Regions from separate parts of the Cellulosimicrobium sp. NPDC057862 genome, predicted to be linked through region 1. Evidence: riboswitches for the same ligand, from Rfam matches in the RefSeq annotation. Region 1 holds a riboswitch; the other holds the start of a gene.
What was found. A riboswitch is a leader RNA that binds a small molecule or an ion and turns the genes downstream of it on or off. The one in region 1 is predicted to bind thiamine pyrophosphate.
Positions count from the first base shown of each region.

Region 2: another riboswitch for thiamine pyrophosphate. It lies ahead of ACFVN3_RS20620 (TenA family protein); the one in region 1 lies ahead of thiO (glycine oxidase ThiO).

Region 1 covers NZ_JBHVMH010000017.1:30,790-34,184, forward strand. The annotation lists gene guaA (glutamine-hydrolyzing GMP synthase) at 1-600, opposite strand, end outside; gene thiE (thiamine phosphate synthase) at 644-1,369, opposite strand; TPP riboswitch at 1,422-1,501, shown strand; gene thiO (glycine oxidase ThiO) at 1,506-2,888, shown strand; gene thiS (sulfur carrier protein ThiS) at 2,892-3,125, shown strand; gene ACFVN3_RS17305 (thiazole synthase) at 3,234-3,395, shown strand, end outside.
Region 2 covers NZ_JBHVMH010000034.1:4,250-7,644, reverse strand. The annotation lists gene ACFVN3_RS20635 (VOC family protein) at 1-249, opposite strand, end outside; gene ACFVN3_RS20630 (alpha/beta hydrolase) at 377-1,021, opposite strand; gene ACFVN3_RS20625 (VOC family protein) at 1,018-1,944, opposite strand; TPP riboswitch at 2,034-2,158, shown strand; gene ACFVN3_RS20620 (TenA family protein) at 2,149-2,901, shown strand; gene ACFVN3_RS20615 (helix-turn-helix domain-containing protein) at 3,007-3,395, shown strand, end outside.

The sequences.
Region 1 (3,395 bases):
CTCCAGCACGGTCTGGCCGTGCGCGGAGTGCTTGACCTCGGGGTGCCACTGCACGCCGTAGAGGCGGCGCGTGGTGTCCTCGAACGCGGCGACGGGTGAGCCGGCCGATGTCGCGAGGACCTCGAAGCCCTCGGGCGCACGGTGCACCGCGTCGCCGTGGCTCATCCACGTGGTCTGGTTCTCGGGGGTCCCGTCGAGCAGCACGCCCGCGGCGCACACCTCGACCTCGGTGCCGCCGTACTCGCGCAGGCCCGTCTGGGCGACCTCGCCACCCAGCGCCTTGGCCATGGCCTGGAAGCCGTAGCAGATGCCCATGACGGGCACGCCGGCCGCGAACAGGGCCGGGTCGACGAACGGGGCGCCGGTCGCGTACACCGACGACGGCCCGCCGGAGAGGATGATCGCCACCGGGTCCTTGGCGAGCATCTGCTCGACCGTGAAGGTGTGCGGCACGATCTCGGAGTAGACCTTGGCCTCGCGCACGCGGCGCGCGATGAGCTGCGCGTACTGGGCGCCGAAGTCGACGACGAGCACGGGCCGCGGGGTCGCGGCGACCTCGGCGGTGGTGGGGGTTTCGGGAGCGGTGGCGGGTGACGTCACCGGTCCAGGATAGTCGCCGCCCGGCGCGGTCCCGTCCCGCGTCTCAGGCGTCGGTGCGCTCGGTGGCACGCTCAGCGGCTCGCTCGGCGACCCGCCCGCGCAGCGACCGGGCCGCGGCTTCCGGGTCCGGCGCCTGCGTGATCGCCCGCACGACGACGACGCGGGTCGCCCCGGCGTCGAGGACGGCGTCCAGCCGCTCCGCGTCGATCCCGCCGATCGCGAACCACGGGGTGCTGGGCCGCGTCGCGGCGACCGCGCGCAGCAGGTCGAGCCCGACGGCGGCACGCCCCGGCTTGGTCGGCGTCGCCCACAGCGGCCCGACGCAGAAGTAGTCGACGTCCGGGTCGGCCTCGGCGGCGGCCGCCTGGTCGGCCGAGTGCGTGGACCGGCCGACCACCGGTGCCGCGCCGAGCAGGGAGCGCACCGCGGGGACGGGCAGGTCGCCCTGGCCCATGTGCACCACGGGCGCGGCGGTCAGTCGTGCGACATCCGCCCGGTCGTTGACCGCCCACAGCGCACCGTGCTCCGTCGCGACCCGCGCGACGATCTCCTGGAGCTCGAGCTCGCGCGCCACGTCGAGCGTCTTGTCGCGGAGCTGGACCACGTCGACCCCGCCCGCGAGCGCCGCCCGCAGGAAGTCCTCGAGGTCGCCGCGCTCCTCGCGCGCGTCGGTACACAGGTAGAGGCGCGCGTCGGCGAGGCGGGCGCGCGCGACGTCCGGAGCCGCAGGCGCGGGAGCGGCGGGGGTGGCGAAGGTCTCGGGGCTCACCTGCCGGAGCCTAGCCGCGGCGTGCCCGGAGCAGGCGGTACTGTGGCCGACAGCACGGGAGCCCCGCACGGGGCTGAGAGGGCGTCGGAGCCGACCGTCGAACCTGATCTGGGTCATGCCAGCGAAGGGAGCGCGCATGCACACCCCTGTCCGTCCGGGGTCCCGCCCGCCGGGAGCCGGTCCTGTCGTGCCCGACGGCGCGCGTGACGTCGTCGTCGTGGGCGGCGGGATCGTGGGGCTCGCCGTCGCGTGGCGCGCGGCGCGCGCCGGGCTGACCGTCACGGTGCTCGACCCGACGCCGGGCGACGGCGCGACGCACGCCGCCGCCGGGATGCTCGCCCCGGTCACCGAGGCCGACTTCGGCGAGGACGACGCGCTGCGACTGCACCTCGCGGCCGCCGCGGCGTGGCCCGCGTTCGCCGCCGACCTGCGTGCCGCGACGGAGGCCGACGTCGGGCTGCGCACCGCGGGCACCCTCACCCTCGCGTACGACGCCGACGACCTCGCGCTGCTCCGGCGCGTCCTCGCCCTCCACGCGGCGCACGGCCTCGCGTCGCACGAGCTCACCGTCGCCGACGCGCGCCGGCGCGAGCCCTACCTCGGTCCGCGGGTCGCGGGCGCCGCCTGGGCCCCGGCCGACCACGCGGTCGACCCGCGCGCGACGCACGCCGCGCTGCTCGGCGCGCTCGGCGGCACCGGTGCGGGCTCCGGGCCGGGGACACTCGCGGGGGCGAACAGGGGTCCCGAGGTGCGCGCCGTCGTCGTGCGGGCATCGGCGACGCGGCTCGCGCTCGACCCGGCCGGGCGCGTCGTGGGCGTGCACGACGACGCGGGCCGGCTCCACGCGGCGGGTGCGGTCGTCGTCGCGGCGGGCTGGGAGTCGGGCGCGCTGCTCGCCGAGGTGCCGGGCGTCGTCGTGCCCACGCGGCCGGTCAAGGGGCAGACCCTGCGCCTCGACGCCGGGCCGGACCTCGCGCTCGAGCACGTGGTGCGCGGGGTCGTGCAGGGGCGGCCGGTGTACGTCGTGCCGCGCGACCCCGTCCCGGACGGGCAGGGTCACGGCTGCACGGGGCACCGCGAGGTGGTCGTCGGGGCGACCACCGAGGAGAACCCCGACGACCGCCGCGCGACCGCCGGCGGCGTCTTCGCCCTGCTGCGCGACGCGCGCGCCCTGCTGCCGGGGATCGACGAGGCCGCGCTCGTCGACGTCACGCCCCGGGCGCGCCCCGCGACCCCGGACAACCTGCCGCTCGTCGGTCCGACCGCCGTCCCCGGGCTGCACCTCGCAACCGGGCACGGGCGCAACGGCATCCTGCTCGCACCGCTCACCGCCGACGCGGTGGTCGCCGGCCTCACCGGCACCGCGCTCCCCGCCGACGCCGCCGCCGCCCTCTCCCCGACCCGCACCGACCGCTTCGCCGAACCCAGGGTTGTCCCCGGGTTCGCGTCAGATCCGGGGAACAACCCCGGGTTCGACGCCGGCCGGTCGGCCGCCTTCGCCACGACGACACCGAGGTGACCCGTGACCCCACACCCTCCGACCGCGCTCGTCAACGGCGAGCCGTACCCGCTCGACGCGCCCGTGCACCTCGAGCAGCTCGTCGCGGCGCTCGTCCCGGCGTACGTCGCCGACGGGACGCCGCAGGGCGTCGCCGTCGCCGTGGACGACGCCGTCGTGCCGCGCGGCTCCTGGGCGACGACCGTCGTCGCGCCCGGCGACCGCATCGAGATCGTGACCGCCGTCCAGGGCGGCTGAGGAGGACCCGTGACCACGACCGACAGCTCCCCCGCGACCGCGAACCGACCGACGGAGGGCGACGACCCGCTCGTCGTCGCCGGGACGACCATCGGGTCGCGCCTCGTCATGGGGACCGGCGGGGCGGCGAACCTGCTCACGCTCGAGGACGCGCTCGTCGCGTCCGGCACCGCGCTGACGACCGTCGCGATGCGCCGCGTCGCCGTGCGCGCCGGCGGCGACGCGAGCCCGGACGCCGGGATCTGGGCGCTCCTCGCGCGCCTCGGCATC
Region 2 (3,395 bases), on a different contig from region 1:
CGCCGCGAGGTGCTCGACAGCTCGGTCGCAGTCGTCGACGTACACCCACAGGACGACCCGGGTGTCCGCGGGGGGTGGGTCGCCCTGGCCCAGGCCGAGCGGCGACCCGCCCACGCGCACGCTGACGTACACCGGCGGGCCGTCCGCGGGGAACGCGTACTCGACCGTCCCGCGCAGCAGGTCGCGGTAGAAGCCGAGCGACCGGTCGAGGTCGGCGACGGTGAGGATCGGGAAGAGGCTGCGGAACATCGGCCTGGCTCCTCGGTGCGCTGGGCAGGGGTGCTCCCATCGTGCGCGCCCGACGCCGAGCGCGCGCCCCGGGGCGCGTGCGCTCAGCGCTGCCTCAGCGCCGCCGTCCGGGCCGCGCGGACCGGTCTCAGTCCTTTGTGCGACCCACGGAGTCGTCGAGGAAGGCCCGGACGTCGGCGAGCTCGCGCGCGTCGATGCCGTGCGCGAGGCCGGGGTAGACGCGCTCGACGAGCGTCGAGCGGCCTGGCAGCCACGCGGCCGTGCGGTCGATCGCGTGCGGCGCGATGACGCGGTCGTCGGCGCCGCGGCCCCAGAAGACGGGCGGGCGGGAGGCGGCGAGCGCGGCGTCGGCGGGCTGCTCCGCGGCCTGGACGAACCCGCCGAGGACGACGGTCGCCGCCACGCGCTCGGGGCGCGTGCGCAGGAGCTGCGTCGCCACGAGCCCGCCCTGGGAGAACCCGACGGGGACGACCTGCCGCTCGGGACCGAGCTTGGCGTCGACCCACGCCCAGACCGCCGCGGTCGCGCGCGCCACCGGCTCCGGGTCGGGGTCGCCGGGCGTGTCGATCGGGAACCAGGCGAACCCGCCGTGCGGGAGCGCGAGCGGGGCGCGCAGCGAGACCCAGGGCGCACCGAGGTGCGGGCCGAGGCCCGCGAGGTCGTGCTCGTGCGAGCCGAACCCGTGCAGCAGGACGACGACGGCGCCCGACGCGGGCGGGTTCGTCAGCCCCGCGTCGGACCGGACCGCGACGAGCGTGGCCGGTGCGCTCATCGCGCGAGCAGCTCGTCGGTCGTCGTGCCGGGCACGGCGAGCGTGACGCGCGTGCCCCACGGGTCGTGCACGACGACGGAGCGACCGTCGTCGGCGTGCTGCAGCCCGCGGGCGCGCAGGCGGGCGACGAGCGCGTCGAGGTCGTCGCGGCCGGGGACGGTGATCGCCACGTCGCCGAGCCCGAGGCTCGCGGCGCGCGGGCCGGCGCCCGCGCTGTTCCAGACGTTCATCGCGACGTGGTGGTGGTACCCGCCCGCGGACGCGAACAGGGCGCCGCTGTACTCGGTGACGGTGGCCTCGAACCCGACGGCGTCGACGTAGAAGTCGTGCGCGGTCGCGATGTCGCCGACCTGGAGGTGGACGTGCCCCACGCGCCCGGCGAGCGAGGGCCCGGCGTCGAACGTCTCCTGGTCGAGGTGCGTGCGCAGGTAGGCGTTCGGGTCCAGGAACTCGGTCGCCATGACGATCTGGCCCCGCTCGCGCACCCAGGTCTCGCGCGGGCGGTCGGTGTACAGCTCGACGCCGTTGCCCTCGGGGTCGGTGAAGTAGAACGCCTCGCTGACGAGGTGGTCGCTCGACCCGACGAACGATCCCCGGCGGTCCTGCGCGGCGCGGTAGACGGTCGCGGCGAGGCTCGACGCGTCGTCGAACAGGAACGCGGTGTGGAACAGGCCGGCCTGGCGCCGGTCGACGGCGGGCAGGCCGGGCGTGTGCACCAGGCGCAGCATGGGCGTCGTGCCGCGGCCGAGGACGCGGTGCACCTCGGTGCCGCGCGAGCGCTCCTCGAGGGGCGCGAGCGCGAACGCGCCCGTGTAGTAGGACGTCATCTGCTCGAGGTCGCCGACGCGCAGCGTGACGGCGTCCATGCTCGTGGACGGGGACAGGAGGCGGTCGGTCGGCGCGCCCGGGGTGCTCGTGGTCATGTCTGCTCCAACTTGTTGTCGCTACAACTATATTCCCACACGTCGCCGGATGCTCCCGACACGGGCGGTGCTTCCTTGCTAGGGTCGCGACGAACCACGCGGGGCGTCCCGCCCGGGCGACCGGGCCGAGGGACTGAGACGAGCGGTACGGCCGCCCGGACCCGTCGAACCTGATCTCGCTAGCACGAGCGGAGGAACGTGGGCATGACGACGCCTGCTGCCATCACTGTGAACCCCGTCCGCACGGACGACCCGACCGCGCTCGTCCGGAGGGGGGAGATCGGCTTCACGGTCGACCTCGCCCGGCGGTACGCGCACCTCTTCGACGAGTTCTACGACCACCCGTTCCTCGCCGGGCTGCGCGACGGGTCGGTCGAGCCGGCCGCGGTACGGCACTACGTGGGCCAGGACCACCAGTACCTCACGGCCTACCTGCGCAGCTACGGGCTCGGCATGGCGCTCGCTCCCGACCGCGAGTGGGCCGCGTACTTCCACGAGAAGGCCGGGTTCCTGCTCGACGACGAGTCGCACGCCCACCACGCGATGTGCGACTTCCTCGGCGTGACGTACGAGGAGGCGCAGACGAACCGCCTCGCCCCGAGCGCGCAGGCGTACGTCGACCACATGCTCGCCGCGGGCCGCGACTCGCTCGGCGTGCTGCTCGCCGCGCTCCTGCCGTGCCCGTGGACCTACATCTGGTCGGCGCGGCGGTTCTGGCTCGCCGAGCGGGAGACGACGCCCGGCGCGATCGGGGACGACCACCCGCTCGCGGGCTGGTGGGAGTTCTACGCCGCCGAGCGCACCGAGGGCGTCCTGGACGACCTCCGGGCACGCCTCGACGCGCTCGCCGCCGACGCCGGGGAGGCGGAGCGCGCGCGCATGGAGCGCGCGTTCGAGCTGAGCTGCCGGCACGAGATCCGGTTCTGGCAGATGGCGTGGTCGCTCGAGCGGTGGTGACGCCCCTCCCGGGCCGGTGAGCGCCCGACGTCGGGCCTTACGCCAGCAGCAGATCCCCGCCCGGGTGCCTCGGCACCCGGGCGGGAGCGCGGGTAGCGTGACCGCATGGACGCGACGAGCGCGGCGCCGGGCCCGGCGCCGATCGCAGTGCCGAGCAGAGCGACGGCGAGCCCCCGGTCCCGGGAGGGCGGGCGGCCGGAGCCGCTGCTGCGCCACGTCATCGGCGGGATCCTCCGGCGGGCGCGGCTCGCGCAGGGTCGCACCCTCGTCGACGTCGCGGCCTCCGCGCGCGTCTCCACCGCCTACCTGTCCGAGGTGGAGCGCGGCCGCAAGGAGGCGTCGTCCGAGGTGCTGGCCGCCGTCTGCGGCGCCCTCGGCCTGCGCCTCGTGGACCTCGTGGCCCGCACGGGGGAGGAGCTGCGCCCCGTCGCCCCGGTGCGCGTGCTCTCGTCCGTGCGGGAGCGCGGCGCGCTCTCCGCGCCGCGCCACCCCGC